DNA from 3 places in the Paenibacillus sp. MDMC362 genome. Region 1 is predicted to be linked to each of the others. Evidence: riboswitches for the same ligand, from Rfam matches in the RefSeq annotation. Region 1 holds a riboswitch; each other region holds the start of a gene.
The links. A riboswitch is a leader RNA that binds a small molecule or an ion and turns the genes downstream of it on or off. The one in region 1 is predicted to bind cyclic di-GMP.
Positions count from the first base shown of each region.

Region 1 (9,871 bases):
TCCCTATGCTTCATTCCGGCCCATGCTATAATGGACTCACTATTTAAGCATACGGAACAGGGGCGACTATTTCATGAATTCTCCTAAAACAGTACTGATCATTGAAGATGAGCAGGATATATCTCGCATCGTGAACGACTATTTGCGCGTTCAGGGATTCAGCACATTCATCACGGAAAATGCTGGCGACGGATTGCAGGAAGTCCGCAACCGGCAGCCGGATTTTATTATTCTCGATCTGACATTGCCTGATGCCGACGGAATTGAAGTATGCCGGAAGCTCCGTACGTTGACGACTGCGCCCATTCTTATTTTAAGCGCCCGCAGCAGCGATACGGACAAAGTGCTTGCCCTTGGTTTCGGCGCCGATGATTATATGACCAAGCCTTTCTCGCTCAGCGAACTGGTCGCCCGCGTTCAGGCACATTTGCGCAGAATTGCAGACCCGGCAATCCCGGCGTCCCTACAGCAGCGAGTGCAATTCGGCACTCTTTCGATAGATAATAATGCCCGCTGGGTCATGGTCGGACAGCAGGAAATTTCGTTAACCGCCAAAGAATTTGATCTGCTTTACTTCCTGGCATCTAACCCGAATCAAGTGTTTACCAAGTCGCAGCTGCTGGATCAGGTCTGGGGGTATTCAGCTTATGTCGAGGATAATACCATCACGGTCTACATTCGGCGGCTCCGCGAGAAGCTGGGACGGGCCGAGATCAACTCCTCCTATATCCAAACGGTTTGGGGCGTCGGTTATAAATTCACCCCCGATGAGACGGTGTAGCTCCCATGTACTGGAAATCGTGGCAAACAAGAAGGCTCTGGGCAGCCTGCCTATCTATTATGGTTATTTTGCTATCCGTCGTTTGGCTCGTTTGGCCCTCAAACCAGCCCGATTCGTCATCCATTGTCAACCCTATTCGCGTGCTGACAAATACGGTTGTCCATAACCTTGAGAATGAGCATGCCGACTTGCTGCTGGCCGATGCTCCGATTCGGCGGCAATTAACCAGCTGGAGTCAAGAGACAGGGATCGGCCTCAAGGTTGTATTTCCTGACGGAACGATGATCTATGACAGCGATGATTCATCCGTGCGCCATATTCATCCGCGCTTTGAACTCGACTACACGCTGCGTATTTCTGACAGCGAACCGTCTTATTATCATCTGGCTTTTCCGCTGCTGGACGCCGGCAGCAAGAGCTTTGTGGGCTACGCTCAGTTTGCTGTGCCTGCATCTGCCGTAGCCGCAGCCTTCCCCTCCTCAGACTTGCCGCTATATGTGCCGTGGGCGCTGCTATCTCTGGCCCTATTGACGCTGCTTTATTTATTCTTCTCCATCAAACGCCGGGTGCAGCGTGATTGGGTTCAGCCTGTCGCCGGGCTCAAGCCTTATGCCGAAGCCATATTGAAAGGCAACTACGAGCAGCGTGCCGAATGGACCAGCGATAACGAGGTCGGGGAGCTCTATGCCGTATTTGATCTCATGCGTGAAGAGATTCGTAATTTACATATGCAGCAAGCCGCGCACAGCCAGTCGCACAAAGAGCTGATTTCCAATCTGTCTCATGACTTAAAAACTCCGCTGGCAACGATCAAAGCCTATATCGATGCAATTCGGGAAGGCATATGCCCGGATCTGCCGAGTGTGATGGCATACCTTGAGGTGGTGCATGCGAATACGAGCAAGATGACCGTGCTCGTAGACGATTTGCTGCTGCACGCGCTGCGTGATCTGGAGCAGATTGCCGTACATCCGATTGAGCAATACAGCGCTCCAACGCTGGAGCCGATCTTGCGGGCGATGGCCCATTATATCCGTACGATGGGCGTACGCTGCCAAGAACCCTCTGCTATTCCCAACGTGCTTGTCGTTATCGATGCCATACGGATCGAGCAAGTTCTGTCCAATCTCGTCACGAACGCACTGAAGCATACGGAGCCCGGGGATACGATTCGACTCTCTGTTGAAGAACACTCGGAAACATCCTGCCTGCAGATCATCGTCTCCGATACAGGGAGCGGAATTTCCCCGCAGGATATGCCTTTTATTTTTGATCGGTACTACCAAGGCAGCGTTTCACAACGAACGGCCAGCCAACCGACCGAGCGCCACGGGGTCGGACTCGGGTTGTCGATTTGCAAGTATATTATGGAAGCGCATGGCGGCACGATCTCTTTTCACAGCCAACAGCAGCAGGGAACGGCTTTCTACTTGACTCTGCCCCTCAGTTGACCCCTGTCATACTTTATTTATAATTTGATAACAAATGTGCAAGAATCGTTCTCTATAATTTGGTGGCATGGGAAGATAAGAGAGGAGATCAGAATATGCCTTCAAGCAAAACCATCATGCTGCAAGCCGCAAATTTATGCAAAACATACACCACTGGCAAGGAGCAGTACCATGCCATTCGGAATGTCGATCTGTCGATTTACGCAGGAGATTTTACGGTCATCATGGGCGACTCGGGGTCGGGAAAGTCCACCTTGCTGTATTTGCTCAGCGGACTTGATGAAGTGACAACCGGAGAAGTCTGTCTGCAAGGACAGCGCTTTGATCAATTTTCAGCCAAGGAGCTTGCACGCTTTCGGGCGAATCGGATCGGTTTTATCTACCAAAACAGCAACCTTGTACCCGATCTGTCGCTGTTCGATAACATTGCCCTCCCTGGATATATCGCAAATCAGGACAAGGAACAAGTACGGCAACGGGCAAATGACTTGATGGTCAATCTCTCCCTCGATAAACAGGGCAGCCGGTTGCCTTCCCAAGTATCCGGAGGGCAGCAGCAGCGGGCGGCAATCGCCAGGGCGTTCATCAATAATCCGGACATTATTTTCGCCGATGAACCTACCGGCAGTCTGAACTACGAGCAAGGCGTTACGGTGCTTGATATATTGAGCCGGATGCATGCGGACGGTCAATCGATTGTCATGGTCACCCACGACATGAAGGCAGCCTGCCGGGGCAATCGCCTTATCTACATTAGCGACGGCAAGATCGGTGGCGCGCTGGATATGGGGCCCTACAATCCGGAACAGGCCTCCGAGCGGGAAGCGATGATCTTCGCTTATGTCACCGGGAGGAGGTAGTCTGGGATGCGAGCCATATTCACACTCTGCTGGGGCAACCTGCGCAAAAGAAAATTGCAAAATACGCTGATCGCATTGCTTATTGCCCTCTCCGCTCTACTCGTCAGCACCGCATTCACGGTCTTGATGAATACGGAGAATGTATTCAATGATCGCCATACGGCTGCTCATGGTGCGCACGAAGTCATAAATATGACCCGTGGACTGCATGACGAACAGTTGGTAGCTGACTGGTGGTCCAGCCAAGAAGGCGTAGACGCGTCCAGCTTAATCCCTTACAAGCCATGGACCGGACTGGTCTTTAACGGGGAAGAATTGCCCAATCTTTATCTGTATATGATCAATACCCCGCCGATGCCGCATGGGGTCAACAATCCTCTTCCCGGTACAGGCCCTGAGCATCTGACGGTTCCGGAAGTCGGCGAAATCTGGATACCCACCTCGCTTGCCTACAAATACAACATGCAGATCGGCGATGAATTGGTGTTCACCTCAGGGTCTGCACCGGCACAATTCACGATCGGTGCGATTGTCATTGACATATCCCATGGCGGTCCTTTCTCGACCACTGCCCGCATCTGGATGAACGAAGCCGACTATCGGTCAACCATGGGTAGCTTGTCCACTCAGGAGCAATACATGTTGTCGCTTCGCTATGCGTATCCTGAACAGAGGAATACTGGCAGCGTTTTGAGCAGGCGCTCGGGTCGCCGTTTTTAGAGGAGCGCGTTTCGTTTGCCGAATTGTCGGCCTTTTATTTCATCATGAACAAGGTGATCGGCTTTGTGATGAGTTTCCTCGGACTGGTGATGATCCTCGTCGCCTTGCTCACGATCGGCTTTACGATCACGGACACAATCCTTGCCAATTACCGCACGATCGGCATTCTCAAGTCGATTGGCATGACCTCCGAACGCATCATCGGCACCTACTTGCTGCAGTACGGTTTAATGACGATTGTCGCCTTGGTCCCTGCACTGATTGCAAGTCACTTCCTTTCAGGCGTCATCATCCAGAATTCCCTGTCTTTCCTCAAATCCGACACGGCTCCTGTTCCCGTTCAAGCGGCAGACGTTGCGATCTGGACTGGCTGCGGCCTGCTGCTCATCATCCTTCTATGCGTCCTTGTTTATGCTTCCAAGACACGCCATATCGAGCCCATTCAAGCGATCCGTTACGGCATGTCGGAGTCTTCACATAGTCGCATTCATCGGCATGGTGCCCGCAGAAGACTGCTGGATCGATGGTCCGTACCCACGGTTATCGGCTGGAAGCATGTGAGCGGGAACAAAAAAAGCGCAGCGCTGATCTTGCTGTTGATGAGCATCACGGTGGCTGTGCTCGTCTTTGGCGCCGTGCTGGTAACCAGCGTCTATCGCATCAGTGAAACGTCGGCCCAGTGGGGTTATGACGATGCGGATATCGCGATTATGGTTATCCATGCGGAAGGTATAGATCGGGCGGAAATGCAATCTTATATCCAAAGCGACCCACGGGTTCACAGTCTGAACTGGTCCGGATCAGCCACCGGCGTCATCGCCATGGCCAAAGAGGATGACAATCCTCAACAGACATTCAGTCTCCCTTTGACGGTCGTGGAAGGCAGCATGGACGAGCTCGGATTTGCCTCGCTTGCAGGCCGTAATCCCGCACTCCCTGATGAAATTTCCATCGGGATCAATATTGCCCGTAAATTGCAAAAAGGCATCGGCGACGTAGTCACGGTCTACATCGAAGGAGAACCGCATCAATTGCTGATCACCGGCACCTTTCAGTCTATTTCCAACATGTCGAACGTCGCTAGGGTCACATCGGATCTTGTCGAGCAGTTGAATCCGGACGCCGGGTTTATTCAACTTAAGAACAATACGGACAGCGATGCGTTTGTGCAGCAGTTGAACGAACGTTACAGCCCTTCCATTCAAGCGCTGAAGCAGGAAGTGCTGCTCGATTCCGTATTCAAAGAAGCCGCGGCGGTTTTGCTCATTCCGATGAGTATGCTGGCCCTACTGTTCATGGCTGTCACTTGTCTTATTGTTTATACAACTTGCCGGCTGCATATTCGTAAGGAAACGAAGACATATGGCATTTATGCCTCGCTCGGCTTGACCGCAACCGACATTCGTCGTGCCTTGACAAGCGGCATTGCCGGACTGGCTGCGCTCGGTGCGCTGGCCGGCATCGCTTGCGGCGTCTACGGATTGCCAGCCGTGCTGCGCGGTCTGCTCTCTACCTATGGGATTGTCAAACTGCCGCTCATCGTGGAATGGCCGCTGGTCATTGGGCTGACTCTGATCGCGCTTGTTATCGCCATCAGCGGCTGCTGGCTGGCTTCGCGAATGCTCCGCCGCACCTCCCTTCGCGTGCTGGTCATGGATTCATGAAGACCGTCCATGAACAGAAGATGACCTCCGAATGTCGGAGGTCATCTTTTTTACTTCTTGCTTTGATAGATCTAAAGTTCCCCACACAAGCGGAAAACCGAATAGTTCATAGCATGAAAACCCATCGATCTCCTTAGCTCCATACTCCATACATCTGCCAGACTCCATTACGGTACGATGATCAACCACTTTATAATCCCCCTCTACAACGAGGGGTTTTCCCTCTTATTCCCCCGACATTTGAAATCCAAACAGAAACACATAAGGCACAGAAGGTATCTTCTGTGCCTTATGTGTCAAATATGAAGAAAATCTACTTTTTTTTGATATATTCCTCTTGTTTTTTTAATTCCATGTAACGAATAATCAGCTTATCCAACGACTGTGAAATTGCAACAACATCTTGATGCACCAATTCGAAACTGCTGGCCACTCGCTCAAGTTCTCTTCGGAGAAGTTCGAGTTTTTTCGATACTTGTTTGAGCTCACTCTCGATAGAAATCACCTTGTTCACCCACCCCCGTCGTAACAAGTGATTGATGACAGTCGCCACAGTTATCGATAACGCGAATCAGTTTATATAACTTACTTATCATTATAAATTTCGACAGCAATAAAAAAAATACCCAGAATTGGGTAATCTTTGTTTTAAGACAAGTTTTAGGATGATTATGTAAATTTTTTAAGAAATGCTCCTTTATGGTTGACTCTCGTTTTTGCGTATATCTTTTTTATAAACGTACGGACCGTGCTTTGGCTAATCCCATAAATGCCTGCAATTTCAGGTACGTTTTTATTTTCCAGCCACCCATAGGCTATTTCTTTTTCCCGATTTGTTAATTCATATTGGTCAAAGTGAGAATAAGTCAGCTCTTTTTGTAAAATGGGGTCCTTTTGAGGTAATTTTTCTTCAATATTCTTGGCCAGGTGTTCAATGAGCGGTATGGCAAATGTAACCTCGTGCAAATAATGAAAACTAAGACCAAGGTAGCCTATGATCACATTTTTTATTCGAAGGGGAGTACAAACACACGCCAATTCTGAAAACACGCGATTACTATGCTCGGCCCCGACTACGACCGAAAGCGATTGTTGTTCCATAGATAATGAAATAGCATTGCTACCTGCATCTTTCATTGCCAACGAGGTCCCATTTTTTATATTGTTCCTCTCGAGAAAGCTTCTTAAAGAACCTGTTCCGCAATAATCGATAACGGCACCATCCGTATCTGTTATAACAAATAAATAAGGTATGGACAGCAAATCGTTCATATTCCTGGTTTCCTCTTGCAGCAAATATAGAATTTCTTTCCGTTCAATCAACCTTCCTTTTATTTCAGATATACTGAGGATATTAGGAAAATGATCGTTTGCTTCCAGCAGTGTTCTACGGCCCATTATTTTCCCTTCTTCCTTTTAAGAATAAGTGATTAATAATGAAATCGATCTTCTAGTCATCTCCGCTTCTTAATTCGGTAGCTTATAAGCGAAAATAAACAATAAAAAACCACCATCCATTAAGATAACCATAGCAAAATAGGACGGAGGCTTCCGTCGTATTCGGCAACTGGCTGGCATCGCGGTCTTAGGCAGACCCGCATTAGCCCCTATAGCTTTGCGTCGCCACTTTTCAGTGGGTTTGCTATTATCGTACGAAACGATTCGATTGTGTGACCGAATATTATATCTACGATTCACCTGCCTTTCAATATATTTAAAAAAGTCCCTTTTCAGGTAGATAAGACTCGTTAAGACTAGTACAGGTCCCCCTTTTATAAAAATTTAATAAACAACACAAATAACCTCCATCAACTTAAAGACATAGGTGAACAAAACTAGTAAGAAGTGACGGAGGCTTCCGTCGTATTCGGCAACTGGCTGGCATCGCGGTCTGAAGAAGATCACATTAGCCCCTGTAGCTTTGCGTCACCGCTTTTCAGCGGGTTTGCTATTGTCGTACGAAGAGTATGAATTTGTCGAATATCCAAACATATTGTGACTTATTCAAACTATAACTTACATTGTTTTTCATTTAATATAGGTCGCACGACCCAAATTCCCATATTTTTGTTATATTTGTCAATCACTCTTACACGTATACAGAATCACTTTTTGCGCCAAGCGGGTTGATAGACCGATTTCGGGGGAGGGAACTGGTGAATCCAGTTAATGATCCGGGTTGAGATCCACTGGCATATAACTGCAAGGATAATAATTTTCCAATCGATCGCATAGGCAGCGAAGGCGAATATGATTCCATTCATCCAGAACAATGAGGTGCCCGGGTTGATTCTTTTATACTTATAGATGGCTAAGGCAACGTAACCGATTCCCCCGTTCGATACCCTCTGCTTTATGAGGATGGCGACACCTGTTCCGAGAATAACCGAGCCGAAGAGAAGATCGATCCATACGTTGCCGAACGGGGGTTCTAGGAACACCTCGAAGAAATTAACGGAAACGGACGTCACCGTTATAACAAATATGGTCCCGAAGGCACTGACACCATCAAGATAAGGGACTGTAAAGGCGAGGAAAATAAAATTAGCGAGCCACAGTCCGAGACTCATCGGGATCTCGAACGCATGGTTCAGAAGCACCGCGATTCCAGCTCCTCCCCCCGAAGGAATGGCGTGAGGAAACAAGAACATGGCCATGGCAAAACCTTGAATGATGGAGCCGGCGGTAATGTAGAAAAGTTTCTTGGAAGCATGACGATAGAAAAAGGGGCTCTTCCGCCCGGGTAGGATCTGTAAGTTCACACGGAATCATCCTTCATCGATTAGAGTAACAAGCTAGTCCTGTTTTTTTAAGTGTATGCTTGTTCCCTGAAGGGGATACCGGGATAGATCTTTTTAACGAAAATATGTATAGGCTGACTCTGGAGATATCCATAGCAGCCCGCTAGTATTTATCATTCTTCTTGTGGTTTGGTCTATGTTTTTAAATCACGTAACAAAATCCATCTGTTTGATTCTCTCTCACCCCAAGTTCAAACGTATCTTGACGAAGGCCCCGGCGCATCGTTTCAAGGGAAAGCACTTCGGTGGGTTGGATATTTCCCAAATGTACATGAGATCCAAATTTACGGAGAAGCATCGCTTGCTGCTGCTTAAGAGGTGCCTCCCAAATCAGCTTTCTTGCATCCGACACGTTGTCGATGATATTATTTATCATTTCTTCCTGACACTCGCCATGCTTATCGTAAATACCGATGCCCAGTCCTGACTCGCGCGCTTCAACGATGATAAACTCGGCGCCTACGTCCAAATCCGCTTCCATCGTATACGCGAGCATTTCGGCGTCGATGTGGGAACCGGATTGTTTTTTACCATATTCCGTATAAACCCGAAGTCCGCGTTGTTTACCTTCCCGGATGAGTTCCGTTCGTTTTTTTCGAGACATTTCAATCGTGCCGTCAGATACTTCTATAGCGTTAAATCCGAGACGGCAAACGGTATTAAAAAATGCGGGGACGACATCTTGCTGCACGGCTGTCTCAAGCAAGGTCCCGCCGGGCATGACCGTGATTCCATGTTGTTTGGCTAGATTGATCTTGTATAGCAGCATTTCCGTTTTATACAGCGGAGCCGTCCCAAAACCGAATTTGACACAATCGATGTAATCCGAGGCTGTTTCGATCACATCCGAGAACATGTTTCTACCCAGGCCTTTATCAATAACCATTGTCATCCCGCGTTCCATGACCCCGTAGGTGTCGTGGTCTTTTTTGCCGTGTTCGGGATTTTCGCGCAGCCCGCTCGGATCACATATCTCCATGGGCCAAACTGTTCGCAGGGAACTGTTCATTCTAGGATCTCCTCAATTCTTTTTGATTTAGTCGTTTAATCCAATGACATTGGCATAATATGCTCATACCCATTGACAGGTGCCCATCTTTTGTCATAGGGATTTGTCACGGTCATCCGATCTGCCGAGGCGGCTTAATCAAAAAGAACACCAAACCTAGAGTAACCAAAGATAGTGAAGACACGGTTATAAAAACAACCTGATCCGATTTATCCATCATCCACCCGAACAAGGGTGGCCCTGCTGCAACTCCCAAAAATCGCAAGCTATTATAAAGGGACGTAATCATCCCTCGCTCACTTTTCTCAACAGCGCCGGTGATCATCGTATTCAAGCAAGGAAGAAGCATTCCGGTTCCGATGCAGCTGACTGTCAGTAACCCGATAAACACGTAAATGTTCTTAAAAAAGAAAAGTGTAGCTGCCAAAGATAGGGTCATGGCAATCAGTCCGATATTCATCAGCCAACGAATCAGCAGGCCATTCTTCTTGATCAGGCTTCCAGTCGTATAGGAAGTGATAACCATCCCGAGTAATGGAATGGCCAAAATCAAGCCCTTCACGACCCCGTCAATGTTATACGGCT
Region 1 is NZ_QLYT01000069.1:38,073-47,943, forward strand. It holds gene DP091_RS28080 (response regulator transcription factor) at 74-781, shown strand; gene DP091_RS28085 (HAMP domain-containing sensor histidine kinase) at 787-2,232, shown strand; gene DP091_RS28090 (ABC transporter ATP-binding protein) at 2,328-3,092, shown strand; gene DP091_RS32160 (hypothetical protein) at 3,099-3,812, shown strand; gene DP091_RS28095 (FtsX-like permease family protein) at 3,881-5,476, shown strand; gene DP091_RS28105 (Spo0E family sporulation regulatory protein-aspartic acid phosphatase) at 5,790-5,981, opposite strand; gene DP091_RS28110 (helix-turn-helix transcriptional regulator) at 6,146-6,874, opposite strand; cyclic di-GMP riboswitch class I at 7,036-7,130, opposite strand; cyclic di-GMP riboswitch class I at 7,343-7,436, opposite strand; gene DP091_RS28115 (YitT family protein) at 7,582-8,226, opposite strand; gene comA (phosphosulfolactate synthase) at 8,420-9,286, opposite strand; gene DP091_RS28125 (MFS transporter) at 9,399-9,871, opposite strand, start outside.

Region 2 (9,871 bases), on a different contig from region 1:
CTTCCTTTCGATATGCTGAACCCTTCTTCTCCAACAAGCATACCATTTTCCCCCTTGCTTAGAGCATGTATTCATACGATTTATCAGCAGCTCTACATAAAATGTCTCTTACAAAAATATACCATCTGATTTATGCTATCAACATGGGACTTGATAACCAGTTAATGGAAAATTTGAAAAACCGACAATAATAGATTCGAATATGCGAATGAGAAAAAACGGCAGTTGGGTATCCCGCTGCCGTTTCTATCATCCATAATATCATGTACTCTATTTGTCTATTCACTAATAACTATTCAAGGAAAGTTCATTCAGATTATCTGTTACGCAGGAACTTTTAGACATGGAATAATGGTAATCCGGATAAGCGGTAATGCAAATATCTTCGCCGATTTGTTGTACGGATTGAATCTTTACGCGTACCGCGTCATCCATTAATTCCAAATCCGAGCCGCCATAGGGCGAGAAGGATTGCCGTCCCCCCAACACTTTGGGAGCGATATAAATCATCCATTTATCAATAAGGTTGGCTCGAAGGAATGATCCATTTACTTCGCTGCCTCCTTCTACCAGCAGGTCGGTAACACCTCGCTGATATAACATATCCGATAATGCATGGAGATCCAGCCCGAAACGGTTCACAGGAACGAACAGAACTTCAATTCCTTTTTGCTGCAGCATGTGTACTCTTCCCGGATCAGCACCCTCCTTCGTGACTACCCATGTCGCTGCTTCCGAACAATCGGTAACTTTGGCATCTTCGGGCAACCTCAAATTCGAATCTAAAATTACCCGTATGGGATTCTTCCCACTTTCTTCCGGCAGTCGGGTCGTAAGGAGCGGATCATCGGCCAACACCGTATTAATTCCTACTAATATGGCGTCGACTTTGTTTCTTAATTTATGTACTACAAGCTGTGTTTCATCACATGTAACCCATTTAGAATGCCCCGTTGACGCGGCAATTTTTCCGTCAAGCGTCATGGCTACCTGGGAAATGATAAACGGCCGTCGTTTTGACATATTGTGCACGAATCGTTCATTAAGTAACTCGGCTTCCTTCCCCAATACACCCACATCAACTTCTATTCCATTCTCTCTCAATAATTGAATGCCTCTTCCGGCCACCTTCGGATTCGGATCCTCCATCGCCACGACAACTCTTGCGACTCCCGAATTCAAGACTAATTCTATGCAAGGGGAGGATTGAGGGCTTGGTTCCAGCGTAACATAGAGCGTTGCGCCTTCGGTATACCCATCAGCCATCCGAAATGCATGCACCTCTGCGTGAGGTTCCCCAGCTTTCCTATGAACACCTGCGCCAACTACTTGTCCGTCTTTGACTATCAGTGCGCCAACGACCGGGTTCGGATTGGTTTTCCCACTGGCCGTACCTGCCAAATCCAATGCCAGCTTCATAAAATGTTGGTCTAAATTCATATGATTAACACTCCCCATCATAATAAAGCTGTCTCCACCAAAGAGTCGTAAATATGACCTGATTTTTCGATCTTCGTTGCCAAATACCGATTATTATGCTCGGATACATCTCCCCAAATGGATTTATGATGATCGGTTAAAAGTCCCTTTTCCCGCAAAGACTGCAGCTTTCTAGGATTGTTTGTAATCAGGGTGACTGGTTTTTGCCGCAAGCTTTGGAGTACACGTATGGCTTCATCATAAGATCGATGGTCATCTGCAAAGCCAAGGCTTAGATTGGCCTCTACAGTATCGCACCCCTCATCTTGCAAAAGATAAGCTAACGATTTGGGGAAAAGCCCTATTCCGCGACCCTCGTGATTCGCCAAATAAAAGAGAGCTCCAGTACCGTTTTCGATGATCATGCGCATGGATTCCCGCAGTTGGTAGCCGCAATCGCATCGTTTACTTCCAAAGATATCTCCGGTATGGCAAATGCTGTGCATCCGTATCAGGGCATGCTCCTCATTGGCAAAATCGCCATATACTAGTACGGAAGACTGCTGATGTGAAGCAAGATCTGCCTGAGATAATGATTCCAGAATGTCATTCTTATCCATAAATGAATTACCTGTATTTAACCAAGTATACCATTTAAATACAGCCTCATTGTCCTCCAACTGCACAGGGAGCCTAACGGGACCAACAAGACCGATGTTGGGACATTCCGGCTGTTTAAGAATGGTTAATTTACTAGCTAGCAATTTCCTGACCTGGTCCATATTCATGAATACAACTCCTTGTTGGTTTAGATGGTGATCAATCGATTGGTTTGTTTCCCTCCTTGAAAACGTTGGCAGTTTTTACGTTAGCTACTACTCCTCCAACCTGAAAGAATTTGGTTAGAAAATGGAATTTTTTTAGAAATAAACGCAAAAAGCCCCTGTCTGAATAGACGGAGGCTTTTCCGTCGTATTCGGTAACTGGCTAGCATAGCGGATACGAGTGATCCGCCTTAGCCCCTATAGCTTTGCGTCGCCACTTTTCAGTGGGTTTGCCATTATCGTACGATGTCATTTCATAAAATAAATCCGCGATCATTGCCGAATATGGAAGAACACACCATATCGGAAACAATCGAAAGTAATAGCTTTTTATCATATAACTACCAGATGAATATAAAATACATTTTTATGAAATGCAACCTAAATATAAACATGACCCGAAAGAATCACCATCGATTGCCTTCTTCCCGCTTCACTTCCTCAACGATCGCTTGAACCCCCTTCTCTATCTGTTCCAAGCGCGCTCTGGAAATGCTGATTCGCAAAAACTTCTCCCTTTCCAGATAATCGGACAAATAAAACAACTTTCCGGGCATCACCAAGATGTTCCGCATTTTCAGCCGCTTGATCAGCCGCTCTAAGTTTATAGTCTGCGGCAGCTCGAATAATTTGTATATTCCGCCGTCACCGGGTACGACTTTAACGAGCCCGGTTCCCCCGTACCGTTTCACAGCGGAGTCTATTGCCTGCATTCTGGCTTCATATTGACTGTAGATTTTCTGTTTATGCCGTTCATACATACCGTTGCTGATATAAATTTCGAGCGCTGCTTGGGACAGCAGTGAGGTATCTCCATATTTTTTATAAGCATGAAATCCCTCCAGCAGCGCTTCCGGCAGCACGACGGCACCTAAACGCAGGCCTGGAAATATAATCTTTGAAAAGCTCTTCAAATAGATGATATGCGAAGTTTGGTTATAAGCATGGATGGGGTCGAATCCGCGTCCACTGCCAAGGTCAGCCATGTAATCATCTTCCACCACAAACACGTCATATCGGCTGGCCAGGGCGGCGATCGCTTTCCGCTCTTCCATTCGAAGCGACGTTCCGAGAGGGTTATGATATCTGGACATCGTGTAGAAAAATTTGATGTTCCCCGTTTTGAACCGGTCCTCGAGTGCTCCCAGATCAATCCCGGCTGTTGAGCGGGGTATGCCAATGACGGATAGTCCTTCCGCCTCCAAATATTGCAAATAGTTATTATAGCTTGGCTGCTCAACGAGAATCACCGATTTTCCGTTTGGAAACGGCATCTTAGCCAGTATCTCCAGCGCTTGATTTGCACCTGATGTCACCACGATCCGATCTGGCACGGTAAATACCTGAGCGTCAGCCAGATGGGACACAAGCGTTTGGCGGAGCTTATCCATTCCTTTCCCATCACTATAAGTAAACAGATGATATTTATAGGTATCAATCGCCTTGTTCAAGCAGTGCTGAAAGTCCAGATAAGGGAACACATTCACATCCGGAGAAGCCGACGCAAAATCAATCAAACTCTTATCCATGTTATCCGAATCCCCATCTTTCTGGACTACATAATAACCGCTTTGCGAAACCGAATAAATGGCGTGCCGTTTCTCAAGCTCAGTATAAGCACGAATCACGGTACTAATGCTGCACCCGTAGGATTGGGCCGCGCTTCGAACGGAAGGAAGCTTCTGCCCTGAACGATATTGTCCTTCTTGAATTTTCGATTCCATATCGGTAAGAATGGATAAATATTTTTTCATTACCCCGCCCCCTCGCGACTCTTATTATACAGGATCTCACCACTGTATCGGTACAGTTGTCAAAATAGGGAATGGTTTCAAACACATCATTATCCTATATTCAAGTAACCGTTCGCTGCGTTGGGAACACCTTCCCGGCCTTAAGAATGAAGATAACTATGATAGGGAGCTGATTCGCGTGGCATCCATTTCTCATGCCGATTATTTAACTACTGTACGTGAACGTCAAGCGGTAAAACATTTTGACCCCCAACACAAAATTAGTCATGAAGAGATTAAAGAAATGTTAGAGATCGCGAGTACCGCACCTTCCGCCTGGAATCTGCAGCATTGGACGTATCTTGCCATTACAGACAAGGCCACCAAAGACAAATTGTTACCCATCGCATATGGGCAAAAGCAAATCGTTGAAGCCTCCGCTATCATCGCGGTTTTGGGAAACCTGCAGGCCCATCAACATGCCGAAGCGATATATGAACAAGCGGTTCAGGCAGGATTCATGACAGAGGAGGTTAAAACGAATCTGGTCCGGCAGATAATGAATTCCTACACCAATGCGCCTGAACTTGCACAGGAGGAAGCGATACGGAGCGCTTCCATGGCCGCCATGCAGCTCATGCTGGCTGCAAAGGCGCGCGGTCTTGATTCATGCCCGATGGGCGGATATAACTCAAGCCTTTTTATGGAAGCATTCGGGGTTCCGCGCCATTTGATTCCCGTAATGCTGGTTGCGATCGGCAAGAAGTCCGTTCCGGCTCATCCTTCAACACGTTTACCCTTAGAAGAGACGGTCTTTTGGAATCACTTCTAAGGCTCAATCCAAAAAGATCTAATATTTTTAGGTGAAAAACCTAATTTTCTTAGGTTTTTGGAGAGGATCGCGTCTGATAAAATGAATACAAGCGCTTACAATGCAATGATCCGAGGAGGAAACGTGATGAACAAGCCCGTACAGCCTAACGAACCGATCGTAACCCATATCTATACTGCAGACCCATCCGCCCATGTATTCGAGGGTAAAATTTATATTTATCCATCCCATGACTTGGATCATGAGAACACGTCCAATGATAACGGCGACCAGTATGACATGGAAGACTACCATGTTCTGTCGATGGAGAATGTGGATGCTCCATGCGTGGACCATGGCGAAGCTCTTCATGTGAAGGATGTGCCCTGGGCGAAGAAGCAAATGTGGGCCCCGGATGCTGCCTTCAAGAACAACACTTACTATTTATACTTCCCCGCCAGGGATCATGACGATATTTTCCGTCTCGGCGTAGCGACAAGCTCGTCTCCTTCTGGCCCATTTAAACCGGAGCCTCATTACATTCCGGGCAGCTACAGCATCGACCCTGCCGTATTCATGGATGACGACAATCGTGCCTATATTTACTTCGGCGGCCTCTGGGGCGGACAGCTGGAACAATGGCAGACCGGGTCGCACATTCCGGATGCGGAAGGGCCTGCCGCAGACGCGCCTGCTATCGGACCGCGGGTTGCTGAGCTGAGCGATGACATGCTTAATTTCAAAGAGACGCCCCAAGAAATATCCATCGTTGATGACAAGGGCAACCCGATTGTTGCAGGGGATGAAGAGCGAAGATATTTTGAAGGACCTTGGGTCCATAAATACAACGGAACCTACTATCTTTCTTACTCTACCGGCTCAACACACAAAATCGTCTACGGCACGAGTCAGAGTCCAACGGGGCCTTTCGAGTTCAAAGGCACGATTCTAACCCCCGTAATTGGCTGGACGACCCATCACTCCATCGTTCAGTTCCAGGATAAATGGTACCTCTTCTACCATGACAGCTCCCTTTCCGGCGGAGCGGACAATAAACGCAGCGTCAAATTTACCGAGCTGACCTATAATGAGGACGGCACCATTCAGACGATTCATCCGTACGGCAAATAAGGCAAGGGGAAGGCTGGATTCCATCACTATGGAGTTCAGCTTTTCATGTCATTATTTGGTACCCGATACGGATGAGCCCGTGTTCTGCCGTAAAATAAACAACAAGCTGACCCATCGTTCATGGAGTCAGCTTGTTGGCCGTTCGGGACGTTCTTGTGTTGCTGCCCCGCCCGTTACACACCCTTTTTAAACAAAGTGAACGAGTAAATCGCTGGAGCCGCCACAATTAATATAATGACAGGGACGATTGCAACGGCAAGGTTCGCCTTCAGAAACGCCGTCAGGATCATGAACGCTCCGCCTGCCATCCACAGGTACCCCGCAAAACGATGCGTTTTATTCCAATTATTCTGGCTGTTCAGCGTCCAAGGCAGCTTGATGCCCACCGTATAGTTCTGTTTGCTCTTCGGCAAATAATTACCGGTGACCACGAGCAGCATGCCCACGAGAGCCGGTGCAATCGTCTGGATCGGCAGCTCGGCCCCCATGGCCTTGAACAGCGTGATCGGCATGAGAATGAGAGACAGCGCGGGGATGAGCCATAGACCCATCGTTCTTAATACCGGGGCAGCGTTCATTTTCTTAGGATCGTTGTTAAGCGCTACATTGACAACGACGTTAAGAACCGCAGTAATCAACGGAAGGACAAACGCCGCAACCGCCTTCGACACATAATTATCCGGATTGCCTGCTGCGTCCCAGTGAACAGCCACCTGCTCAGGCAATTGGTTATACAGCGTCATCGATAAAATAATTGGCAATAAACATATCAGCGTTGTTATAACCAGCATCGAACTATTCTTTTTCCTCATCTTGTTTCCCCCCGTTAAATTGTGAAAACCACAGCATGATTTCTTCGAAGACGGACACGTTGATCTCATAGTAGATATAATTTTTATATTTCGTTTCAAATATCAGTCCGGCCTTCTTCAGCTGCGACAGATGATACGAAATGGTCGCCCCGGTCATATCGAAATGCTGGCCGATCTCTCCGGCTGACATTTTGCCGCGCTTGAGCATAACCAGGATGTCCCGTCTCACCGGATCAGATAACGCCTTGAATGTTTCCGGAAAGCCCAATGTGCATCACCCATATTTCTATTTAGAATTTCATCTAAATACATTATCGCTTATCCCTGCATCCAATTGCAATACCTATTTTGAAAAAAATCTAAATAGAAGGTAAAAATGGGCATCCGAAAAGCCCCCTCGCCATGATGCATGTAATCGTAGTTTTCCTAATAAACAGCAAAAGTCCACCTCGGACCAGCATACACGCTGATCCTCAGCAGACTAACTTCATGACTTGTTTATCCAAGCACCTTTTCAAATACCGGAAAGCTTAATGCTCTGCCCGGGAAGTTCACTTCTCCCCGCAGGTCATAACCTAATCCTTGATACAGCTTGAGAGCAGCCGTATTCTTGGCGTAGGTATCCAATCGCAGACTCGTGTAACCCTCTCGCACGGCATATTCTTCGGAGAAGGCTATCAGTTTTCGCGCAACTCCCTGTCCTTGGGCTTCCGGATCGACAGCAAGCCGATGCATCATTAAATGAGGCCCTTTCATCTGCTTCCAGTTAATGGTCTCATACTGCTCAGCCTGCGATTCGTCAAGGACGATAATCCCTAAGATCCGGCCTTCGCCCTCAGCTGCAAACAATGTTCCTCGCTGCAAATCCTCACCAATGACCTCTCGGTTCGGATACTGATCATCCCATTGATCGCTGCCTCCAGCCTGCATGACCGCAACACAGCGGGCTATCAAAGCCATGATTTCTTGAAGCTCCTCTATTCGTCCTGTTCGTATGTTCATATTCATCGATGCACCTACTATTGTTTTTTTAGAACAGTTTACTATGCTTGGACGGCTGCAACAACACGTAAACATGAAACTCAACGTCATCCCGCGAAATTACTTGGGTAGGATAACGCCTATAAACGTTCCATTACAGATCCCCTTTTATTTAAGCAATGTAAGAGTCACCTCTATCGTATTATTTACGAATGAGCGCTCCGGACGGGATTTCAACATGACGGTCAACCCAATCAGCGATACGATCAGCGCTTGGGATAAAGCTTTCGCGTCCGTGCCGCTCGCAAGCTCGCCCGATTGTATGCCTCGCTCAATGGTTTCTTGAAATATGACCGCCAAGTACATCTGATGCTCCCTTGTCAGAATTTCAAATTTCTCATCATGAGGCGCAAGCTCAACCATCGTATTGATGCAAAAGCATCCTCGGCTGCGGCTTTCGGAAAATTCCTCATCAACCATATTTTTAAAAAAAGCCCGAAAGGCCTCCCTGACCGATTGATGGTTTTGCAGCCTGGTCCGCGCCTCGGAAGCATGTGACATCGTGTATTTGCGCAAAGCTGTTTCGAACAGCTCCTTCTTGTCTCCAAAGGCTGAGTATATACTGGGCCGCTGAATCCCCATTCTGGAAGTCAAATCGCTTAATGAGGTAGCCTCATATCCCTTCTCCCAAAATAACTGCATCGCTGCATCCAATACTTTCTCTTCATCAAATTCGCGGACTCGTCCCATAATGAATTACCTCTCATTACATTTGATTTCAAGGAAAACTTCATGATCACAAAAGGGAAGTAAACAACCTTTTTTCATTACCAATCAGTATAATTAATTTTATATTGGGCTGTTGTTTTTGTCAAATACCGTTTTTCTATATTAATGCAGATAAATATTGGGACACACCGTTTCACCCTAACGCTTGAAATAAACCTGTTGACATAGATCGTATGGATAAGATATATTTATCGGGCAATTTATCATACCGATCAGTACATAAAATTCGAAAGGGTTGAATGCACAGAATGGAAGAGTTGATAGCAAAAAAAGCGGTCCATGACGAAACAGCCGCGAATGCGTCACAGGGAACGGTGTCCACGGCCCAATCCGGTAATCGTATGCCTCTGACTCGTTATGTTACGTTATTGTTTGCGATTGCTTGCGGTATGTCAGTTGCCAATATCTACTTCGCACAGCCGCTGCTCGATGAGCTGTCGTACGAATTCGACATGGACTATTCCGTGATTGGAATTCTAATTACCGTCACACAGATCTTTTATGCATTGGGACTGCTGCTGCTGGTGCCTCTGGGGGATTTACTGAACCAACGCCGGTTAATTATCGGTCAAATGACAGTCTCCATGGCGGCTCTCGTTATCGTTGGTACTGCTTCATCCGGCACGATGCTCTTTGCAGGTTTGGCATTGGTTGGATTGCTTGCCGTAGTAACGCAGACTATTGTGGCGTTCGTCGCGACTGTAGCTGCTCCTGCTGAACGCGGGCGAGCCGTAGGCATGGTAACCAGCGGAATTGTGATCGGGATCCTTTTAGCGCGAACCATTTCAGGGGTTTTGAAGGATCTTGCAGGATGGCGTTCGGTTTATCTGGTTTCTGCTGCGTTGATGCTGCTCATGGTTTACGCATTATATAAGGTGCTGCCAAATGTTGAGCGTAAGGTAAAAACTCTTTCCTATTCTCAGCTGCTTAAGTCGGTACTGGTGTTGTTCCTTCAAGAACGGCTACTACGTATCCGCGCTGTGCTGGCTATGCTGATTTTTACGGCTTTCAGCATTTTGTGGACGCCATTGGTGCTGCCTCTTAGCGCGCCGCCGCTATCCCTTTCGCACTCTGCCATCGGGGCGTTTGGTCTCGTGGGCGTCGTGGGTGCACTGGCTGCAGCAAAGGCCGGTAAGCTAGCCGATCGAGGTTACGGACAAAGAACGACCGGAATTGCATTGTCCCTGCTATTGCTGTCATGGCTGCCGATCAGCTATACAGAACGGTCCCTGTTTGCCTTAGTCATTGGTATTATTCTGCTGGACTTGGCGGTACAGGCGGTGCATGTCACGAATCAGAGTATGATTTTTGCATTGCGCCCGCAGGCGCGCAGTCGCATGGTTGCCGGGTATATGATTTTTTATTCCATCG
Region 2 is NZ_QLYT01000051.1:128,874-138,744, forward strand. It holds gene ribD (bifunctional diaminohydroxyphosphoribosylaminopyrimidine deaminase/5-amino-6-(5-phosphoribosylamino)uracil reductase RibD) at 286-1,440, opposite strand; gene DP091_RS24195 (GTP cyclohydrolase II) at 1,458-2,207, opposite strand; cyclic di-GMP riboswitch class I at 2,395-2,488, opposite strand; gene DP091_RS24200 (aminotransferase-like domain-containing protein) at 2,651-3,997, opposite strand; gene DP091_RS24205 (nitroreductase family protein) at 4,176-4,808, shown strand; gene DP091_RS24210 (glycoside hydrolase family 43 protein) at 4,935-5,918, shown strand; gene DP091_RS24215 (SdpI family protein) at 6,092-6,730, opposite strand; gene DP091_RS24220 (autorepressor SdpR family transcription factor) at 6,714-6,998, opposite strand; gene DP091_RS24225 (GNAT family N-acetyltransferase) at 7,229-7,732, opposite strand; gene DP091_RS24230 (TetR/AcrR family transcriptional regulator) at 7,880-8,461, opposite strand; gene DP091_RS24235 (MFS transporter) at 8,842-9,871, shown strand, end outside.
Region 2: another riboswitch for cyclic di-GMP. It lies ahead of DP091_RS24195 (GTP cyclohydrolase II); the one in region 1 lies ahead of DP091_RS28110 (helix-turn-helix transcriptional regulator).

Region 3 (9,871 bases), on a different contig from region 1:
GGCTTACCATCACTCGGCAGCTGAACAGGGGGCTTTCCTGGAATGGATCAAGTGTCCTTTTGTAGCTGGGGTGGATAGCGGGCAAGCCGGGATTTTTGATATTCAGAAGTACCGAATTCCGGACGCTGATGCGACATCGGATAGCTCGGATACGGATAGTGATTGGTATCTTGCATGCTGCGACATCACCGAGAGCGGAGAAGAGGCGGGTGTCCTGGATGGAGGCGTCGTATCTCGTACCGGCATGGGCGATGGTGCATACGGCGTGTATAAGGCCGTGAATGAGCAGAATCAGGTAGTTGGCGTAAAAATTGTGTTTATTAAGAGCTAGGATACATCCGCACCGACTAACGCATCGTAGGTCGGTACATGACGTTCACGTGTCTTTAGGCAGCGGGACAGTCGAAATAATTTTTATAAGGGGTGGTTCCTATAGAAGGAATATGCATTAAACCGATTCATAAGTTCAAGGATGAAGAACAAAATGAACTTGGGGAGTGTGGATATTCCTCAAACTCAAAGTACAAGGTGACTAAAATTGAAAATGAAGAAAGAACCACGATCGACATTCAATTAGTAGAGCTTGAAGAGCCGTATCATAAAAAATAGATCGATCAAGATGACGATTGGGAACTTTACAGCAAGATCGCTCCCATGGGATATGCACTAGGTTCATACATAGGTGCTCGATTAATCGGGGTAGTAATCGCTGAGGATATAAAGTGGAATAATAATATTTTGATTTGGCATTTCCAAGTCTCGGAAGGCTATAGAAGAATGCGTGTTGGCAAACAGTTGATGGATGAATTAGTACGTCTTGCAGAAGGAAGCGAAATAGGAGCAATAAACCTGGAAACGCAAACCACGAATGTACATGCTATAAGGTTCTAAAGAAAATGTGGATTTGAAATTGAAGCATTGATTTATCCTATTACACCAATCATGATGTTGTAGATGGGGGGTGGCTATAGCCCGTAGACCCGATATGAGGCATCCAACGGAAGCTTGCAAAGGTTGTATCCTTAAATGACGGAACTGTTCCAACTTTATCTATTAAAAATTGGTTAATAAATCGTTTGAAGTGCTTGGTTTATCACCTGGGAGGCCCTGCCATTTCAGATAAGCCGTATGGTTAGAAATTTCATTGGCTCTTGAAATTGATGACATATCTGATATAGCTTTCGTTATGGCCTTAATGTTAATGTATGTATCAGAATAAACTGTTCCATAACACCTTTTATCAAGGGTTGGATAATTACTTTAAGGTCATTGGAGCATTGGACCATGGCGATTTGGGCATATTGCAATATCTACACTATCTCTTCTGGACAATGAGGATGTAACGATTAAGTTTAACAAACTTTTTGAGGGACTAAGTGATAATGATAAATTTTTAGTGGGAAATGTAGAAGACGGCTTAAATACGGGGCATTTATTGGCATAAAATAGTCCCCCACTATATTGGTGTTAGTCCTGGGGATATAAAAGAAGACTGTCTCAAAAGAGTCTTAGCTAACGACCTTTTGGGACAGCCTCTCATAACACGATGGATGGATACGTTAGTTCGACGCTTCCAGTTTAAGTGGACACATCCTGTCCAAATTTGTGACATGAAGGTAATCCTAGTTCGAATCATTGCTTAAATCGTGGATAAAGCCGTTTTAGAGCCTGTTTTAAAATTACCGTTGTTCTAAGGCGACCGAAGGCTCAGCAGCCGGGGAATTTCCTCCCGCGATGACACTCGCGTGAAGGCGATGCCAAGGAAAGGCGACTCCTCCCGATCCGCCGCGACAAAGCCGACGCGATCCGGCCCGACCGCAGCTAGAAAATCTGCGGTCTGCGCCATGCGGTCGGTGCCTGGTGCCGCGAGGCTGACTACCAGCGCACAGATGTCGTCGTCTCCCATACAAAGGGCTGGCCAGTCTGGGCCCGTGTCCGTGAAGAAGCACAGGTACGGATTGTGGCCGAAGGCATGGAACGCGAGATCCGAGAAGCCGATCTGCCCGAAGCGCAGGGGATTCAGTTCGATTGGCACCAGCACGCCGTCGCTGCGCAGCCGGGCTTCGAGGTGGAACGCGAACCGGCGTGCCCCAGGGCCGAGGCGTGCGCCGATCCGGTTCAGCAGCTCAGTGGCGGGCGGCAGCAGTGCACGCATGATGGGGCGAGAAGTGAAATAGACGACATCCGCCACATCGCCCGGCGTGTCGAAGGGATGTTCGTAGATACCGGTGATCACCGCCTGGCCATCCCGGTTCCAAAAACCATCGCAGGCGAACTCGGTTCCCTCGACATAATCCTCGACCAGGAACAGCGTGTCGGACACCACATCAGTGCCGACACGAGCCGACGCGCGGTTGATCTCGTCCAGAGACTGCTCGACAGCTTCCGCCCAGGCGTCAGCCGAAGCGACCACCCGGACGCCGATCGAGTTGGTGCCGATACTTGGCTTCAGCACCACCGAACGGTCGCATGGTGGTCGGAACGTGCGGAGTTCGTGCGGACGCAGCTCAACGCAACGGAATGCGGGAGTGAGATCGGACGTCAGTCGGCGGAAGGCCGCCTTGTCCTTGCATAGGCCCGCAAGATGCTTGTGCGCGGGTGAGGTAAGGCGCATGATGGCGGCGTAGCTCGGCTCCCAGCCATAGAAAACGGGGTTGTCGTGCCGGTCGGCCTCATCTGGGCCCGCTGGTGCCCGGTCTCCGAGGGCGGCCACGACGTCGTCGAAGGCCGGCTCGGCACAGATCCGGACCGGGACTTGCGTTAGCGCGTCGTGGAGGACGGGCGAAAGCGCGGGGCCGGAGAGCAGGCAGCGGACCGGCTCGTGCGTCAGCACCACAGCCTCAGCGGCTTGCCCGGCTGGTATCCGATGAAGGCCTGGACGCTGATCCGGATGCCGCCGGAGAAGCTGCTGACTGCATGCGGCTTGCGGGTGTTGATCAACACCAGCTCGCACTCCTGGGGATGGATGACAACCGGCTTCGGCAAGTCGGTGCGCGAGATGGTGCCGTCGGGGAGCCGCTCAATGTCGGCATACGACAGGGTCGGGACGTTCCAGCTCTCGAGCGTGCCGCCGACCGGAGGCATCTTCAGGTAGATATTCGCGCTGAGCTGCTGATCGAGCGGGCAGATCGAAGCAGGCAGGCAGTCGACATGCGGCTTCTCTTCGAGAATATGCGAATCGTCGGGCGGCATGATGCGCACCATGCCGGCGAACATTTTCCGGCCCTCGAAGGCGGCGATCGTGGCGCCATCCATCCAGGCCTCATCGAGATCGAGCCGGAGCCGGTCGATCGGAGACAGATTCGGCGCACAGAGATCGCGTAGCCGGCGCAGTCCCGGCAGGGCTGTCTGGTAGTAGTTCTCCCGTTCAGCGCTGCCCGCCGGGGTGCCGTATGTCGAGTTGAACGGGATCCCGACGCGGTAGACTCCATAATATTTCTGCTCCGGCACGCCGTCGATGTAGACCTCGTGTGTATAGGCATCAAGCGAGGCCTGGGCGAGAATGAAATCGATTATTTTCTGCGCTGTTTCCGAAGAGACATAATTCGGGATTCGAATCGCTGGCACTTTCTCTTCGATCAGATCGCGAATGCTCTCAGGCGAGAGAGAATGGTGAATGGGAACTTCTTCGTAATTACCAACCATTATGTTCGTATCAGACATCGCATCATTACCTCCAATTCAATAAATGACTTATGTAATTCTCTTCTAAATCCACGCTTGTACTTCAATCCTCCCTCAAGCAGTATTCATCTAGATCGTGGTAATACATCCATATATTTGCTTTTTTAAACAACACAAATAACCTCCCATCAGGTATTCTAAATGAATAGACGGAGGTTTTCCGTCGTATTCGGTAACTGGCTGGCATAGCGAACATTCACCTTAGCCCCTGTAGCTTTGCGTCCCCGTTTTTCAGCGGGTTTGCCATTATCGTACGAGATATAGAATTGTTGTTTAATGTAAATTTATATGATATTTTGTCGAAATGAAATAGAGCTATGGTTTTGTTTATAATTAAATGCGTAGTCTTAAAGTCCTGGCTTTGCAATAGTTTTATTTTTTTTACCTATATATTAGTTGTATTTATATAATTAACTTTCGCAGCTGCGAAATCCTTACGGTGAAAAGAAATATGGGAATACTCATGCTAAGATATCATCTGAAAGAACACAAAGAGAAGGCAAATAACGAACAAACAGAAACGGACTAGCGTACGAGTTTGCGCTAGTCCGTTTTTTTCTGGCAACACTTGACGGTCGTCCCGGCCAATTGTTCGGCCATTTGCCGATGCCATAAATTTGAAATTTGGTTATTGACTAATCAATCACAAATTGCTATAGTGTGATCATAAGTTAGTGATTGATCAATCACAAATAAGAGGAGTGTTGATGAACATGAAAAAAGCAATTGTAGTGGGTGCAACGGGTGGCACTGGTGCTGTTATTACGGCTGAGTTGGTAAAAAGGGGGTTGCCTGTGATTGCATTTGGACGGTCGCGGCAAAAGCTGGAGGAGCTTGCAAGAGAACTCGGCAATCCTTCACATCTTACATTAGCAATCGGGGATGCATACCGGCCGGATGACATTGTAACTGCGGCAAAAGAAGCGGAGGTATTGTTCCATTGTGCGAACGTCCCATACCACGAAATGGAGAGTAAATTGATTCCGCTCGGCGAAGCCATCATGGAGGCTGCCAATCGATTAAGCTTGAAGGTTGTCGCAATAGACGGAATTTACCCTTATGGAAGAAGGCAGATGGATCGGGTAACCGAGGAGCATCCCAAAAACCCTCATACCAAAAAGGGTAAAGTGCGCCTTGCTATTGAGCAGATGATCTTTAGCAGCAGATGGAAGAATGTGTCTGCCATGATTGTTCGTTTGCCGGACTATTACGGACCGACTGCCAATCAAGCTTCCTATCTGGGAGGGACACTCGAAGCGATCGCGGCAGGCAAAATGGCATTTTTCATCGGAAACATGAAAGTTTCTCGCGAATATGTGTACTTGCCTGATGCGGCAGATATGATTGTAGAGCTTGCGAGCCGGGATCAAGCATATGGTCAAAATTGGAATATCCCCGGGGCGGATATTATTTCCGGTCATGAGATTGTCCGCATCGCCCAGCAAGCGTCGGGTATGAAGAAGCCCGTTATTGCTCTTGGCAAGGCTGGATTGTCGCTGCTCGGTCTATTCGTCCCCGTCATGAAGGAGATTGTCGAAATGCTTTACTTAACGGAAGAGCCGCTGCGCCTAAGCGGGGATAAATATAAGCGTTTTATCGGCCCGATTCCGGCTACGAAGCCGGCGGATGGAATTGCCGCAACGATACGGGAACTACAGAAAAAACGGTAAACATTTTTATGAATTAGTAATTGATTAATCAATCATAAAAGAGGAGTGGATTTTATGCGGAGGCTAACTTGGAAAGGGAAGGTCGGTATAGCGGGGTTGGGAGTGGCGATTCTGCTGGGTGCGTTGGTTGGCACGTACTTTTGGCAAATTCGCATGCAAAAACCATATGAAGTAAATATGGGCGAAATGCATCACATGGAAGGGATGGCGGGCCATCAGCATGGAACCGCCTCTGCGGCAACCCACCAGGCTTCACTGGCGACACGGTCATGCGAAGCTATTACAGAGGGGGAGAGCGACTCGCCCAAGGTAAAGTTGTCGTCACGAGTGAATCAGGCCTGAAGGTGACATTGGGGACCGGTAGCGAACCGGAGATCCGCTCGGATTACAGCTTATTCAGATGGACTGACTAGGGAGAACCAGATCCGAATGCTCCTGTAGACAAATTAACCTACGATCAGTCCTATACCTTAAAGCTCGATCAGAATCTGTTCATCAACTCCATTAACGGAAAAGGTTTCCATGAAATACCATCACTGGTGGTCAAGGAAGGCCAGCGTGTAAATATGACGATTACGAATGCCGGCGGAGGTGACCACCCTTTTCATTTGCATGGGCACATATTTCAGGTGCTGAGCCATAACGGTCAGGCTTTGAGCGGAAGTCCCGTTTATCTTGATACATTATTAACGCAAGAAGGTGATACTTACGAGGTGTACGTTAAGGCAGACAATCCGGGACTATGGATGATGCATTGCCACAATCTGATGCACGCATCTATGGGGATGAGCATGATGTTCAATTATGAAGGTATTTCGACGCCATTTCGGGTCGGGACAAAATCGGGAAATTTACCGGACTTATGATCGGTATGTTGTTCGAATTTGTGTAAATTATTTTACCGAGGAAATGCACTATCACCCTTGATAGTGCATTTCCTCTAGCTAATCTATTCTGATATGAATTATTTTTTTATTGCTTCACAATCAATATAATACTAGTAAGGATGGTGGAGTCATTTCTCATAGAGCCAAGTTGGCTCTAATTATTTTGGACTCACTAATTCCTCACCCTTGACCCTCCAGATATCCGCACCGACTACAAAAGTATTGGATTCTTTATCATATGTCACTTCCTGCGCATCAAACGTCTCGTTTAGACTCGTTGCAACGATATGAGCATTCTTGATTTTGTAAATTGATGTTTGGGCAGCAGTACCAACGGTAGCAATAATTTCATTGATTCCGTCCTGGTCAACATCTGCTTCCACCGTATGCGCTTCAATTTGCAATACTTTTGGAGAGTTTGTATCCGTTTGAATATAGTAACTAATTGGGCAATTAGCTCCACATGCTCCTGTTACTTTTATATAATTCTTATCAAGTGCATTAACTCGACTAATTGTGTATTGATCGGTATTTTCAGCAGAGTAACCAACTTGACCAATTTCAAAAATATTCGTTCCAATCTTTATAGCTGCAAAAATATTTTCATCATCTTGATTTTTTTGATAATAATAGGTAGTGTAATTATCTATCTCTTGTTTGAGTATGACTTTGGTCAAGTCTGTTTCAACAATTTTTTTCAGTGGTTTTTCTAGGTCCACTTCTGTGAAACTTAGGGAATATGGTATGCGATGTTCGCCGATGTCAGATTCATCAATTGTTGAATTAGATACGAGGACATCAGACGCCTGATTGCAACCGGCGAGGAGACAAAATACTGTTAACAACGCTATTCCTATTCTTCTCACGTAGTACCCACCTTTTTTCGTGGTGTTTTAGTTTACAAATTTCATTATATTGGATATATGAATTCGAAAAGTTGATACTATGTATTTCTTTAAATAAATTTTAGTAACAATTTAGGTCAAATAAGGATTTAACTAAAATATCTCCAGTGGATATTATTCCCTAATAAAGATGATTTATGGGATATCTTTTTAAAGAGTCTCCTAGGTGGAGAATATAAAGTTATTAGAGAGAAGTAAACAGTGAATATGTAAGGGGGCAAACTAATGAAGAAAATAAAATGGATGCTAGTAATATGCTGTCTCCTCTTTATATTGAGCGCTTGTAATATTGTCGATTCCGATTTAAAGAAAGATACGCACGAAGTGATCAAATCTGGCGAATATAGGGAAGTCGTATGGGTGAGTAAGGTTGATCCCTCAAAATTTACAGTTGGTGAAGAAATCATTGTTTACTATGAGACTAGGGAAGACTCTTATCCTGGCAAGATGGCAGCTAAAAAATACGAGAAGCTAGAGATCCAATAATATTGCCGATTTAAGCAGCTCATTATAAAAAAAGTCCCAACACCTCCGCCAGCACCAGCTAAAGCTAAACCCTCCGCTTACTATTACGACCTCCTGTGTAGTGGATGGGATCGAGTTTAAGGTAGACCATGCAAATTATACTGGCCAGAGAGTAAGAATTACCGCTGATACTGATCAATTAGAATCTCAGCCGCCAATAAGAGCAGTTAAAGAAATAAAAAAAATCAAATAAAACATACATCCATATATACATATTTAGTGAAATAGGGAATCATGTTGTTAGATATCCATAGGTAGAAGATTTTCCATGTGCCTTCAACCGAGGCTCAACATAAACGAAAGAGCGGTAATTAACGGCTTCACAACGTTATAAAACGCCTTCTTATGCGTAGGATTTGCGCCCAGCTCGATAATACCAGCTGGGCGCATTTTTGCGTGATCAAATAGCCGCCAGCCATCATCATGCAATGGAAAATTTCTTCAATAATATAAAGAGGAAAAAACACCATGAATTCGAATATACTCTAGAAACTATACGAAGAGAGGGATACGCTAATGGATATGCAGACGCTAGCAGAGAAAATGAGTGCCGGCGTGTTTAACGATATTCTGAAACGTGACTTTTCACAGGACATGATTTCTGAATTAAAACAGATGAACGCGGTCCAAATGGAAAACAAATTAAAAGACATATTAGCCGTACCGATAGGTATATCCAAGCAGAGGGTATTCGAATATCTTCAATTGTATTATTCGGCATCTTGGCAGAATCTTTTCATGGAGCTGAATATGCCCCGTGCTTTAAGTCTTTTGGAGGTTGGTGCCGGTGATGTTGTTTACATTCCAAAGGCTTTAGATGCTTATTCCAACAACATGGGGACCTATGTGACCGCAAATCTCAACAGGGATCTGACACAAAACTTTCAGGAGAAAACGAAGGGAATGGACATAAACATACAGGTTGTTGAGGACGATGCAGCAAATATTGGACTATATTATCCTGAGTCTTCTTTTGACGTTGTCGCTTATCATCACGCTATTAATGATATCGTTCAGACCATTATCGCCAACCGTGAGGGCATGGATACCGTAAATAATGATTGGTGGTCAATCGAACCTCAAATGTTACAAGCTGTTATGGATTATCACCGAAAAGGCATATTGAAGGATGCAGTATATCATGCGTTTATCCAAATCATTGACACAAGCCATAAGCAGTTAAAAAGAGGGGGATACATGATATTCGATAACATTACTTATTCTGGATATGATGAAATGGGGTATTCCTCTGAATTCCACAGCAACTATATCCAACTGGCCAGAAGCTGGATTAGCGAAGCGAATCTAGGTCTGGAAGAGGTTGAAGTCGAATCGTATGATAAGCAATGGTGGATGATACTGAGAAAAGTGTGATGACTGGTTGAAAAAGGAAATGCTACCGGCAATAATAGAAGGGGCTCCAATTCCAAATCCATACCATTGTCAGGAGTTGATACAGAAGTGAGTAAGCCGGTTATGCAGGTCGCTCTGGTCGTCGGACCGGATTGCGATATGGAGAGCCAAGCCGTAAGGGCGGCTCTGGAGTATTTTGGGGTGCGCGTTTTTACATATTGGATCGGCAGGCCGAATGATCTGATCTCCGTCTTGTCAGGCGACGATCTATATGAAGGCACCGATATGATCCTGTTGAATTTTCACGGGGATGAAGGCAGCTTGATCATGCCGGAGCTCGGCGAAGAGGTATACGAGGAAGAGGAGCCGAAGGGCGACTTCGGGGCCGATGAGATTCGACGTTATGCGAAGCTGGACGGGAAGACGGTGATCGCGAACGGCTGCTCGCTGGGGGATCCAGCACTGGCTGACGCTTTCCTGGAGCGGGGCTGCAGGATGTATATCGGGCCGGATGACTATCCGGACGGCAGCGATGCGCTGATGTTCGTTCTGCGGCTGTTCTATGAGATCGTTCAGCAGGGCAGGGACGTAAAGGAAGCCTTTGCCCAAGCAGTAGCGATGAGTGACGAACTATCCATGTACCGGTTGTATGAACGACAGGAATCATAGATAAAAATTTTGCACCCCCCTGCTCATTCCTAGCAGGGGGGTGTGCCAACAATCAGTACGATCGAGCACCTCTTGCATCTAGATACCCGTTGTTCTATCCATTCTTCTCCTCGAAATACTCCTGATACTGGCTTGGCGTTACGTGTGCGTACTTCTTAAAGATGCTGATAAAATACTT
Region 3 is NZ_QLYT01000053.1:89,329-99,199, reverse strand. It holds gene DP091_RS24895 (DUF4241 domain-containing protein) at 1-331, shown strand, start outside; gene DP091_RS32405 (GNAT family N-acetyltransferase) at 655-891, shown strand; gene DP091_RS24885 (ATP-grasp domain-containing protein) at 1,691-2,833, opposite strand; gene DP091_RS24880 (2OG-Fe(II) oxygenase) at 2,827-3,663, opposite strand; cyclic di-GMP riboswitch class I at 3,853-3,939, opposite strand; gene DP091_RS24875 (SDR family NAD(P)-dependent oxidoreductase) at 4,398-5,354, shown strand; gene DP091_RS32075 (hypothetical protein) at 5,409-5,696, shown strand; gene DP091_RS32070 (multicopper oxidase domain-containing protein) at 5,894-6,220, shown strand; gene DP091_RS24865 (hypothetical protein) at 6,400-7,107, opposite strand; gene DP091_RS24860 (DUF3221 domain-containing protein) at 7,372-7,632, shown strand; gene DP091_RS24850 (hypothetical protein) at 8,188-9,045, shown strand; gene DP091_RS24845 (delta-aminolevulinic acid dehydratase) at 9,133-9,693, shown strand; gene DP091_RS24840 (response regulator transcription factor) at 9,788-9,871, opposite strand, start outside.
Region 3: another riboswitch for cyclic di-GMP. It lies ahead of DP091_RS24880 (2OG-Fe(II) oxygenase); the one in region 1 lies ahead of DP091_RS28110 (helix-turn-helix transcriptional regulator).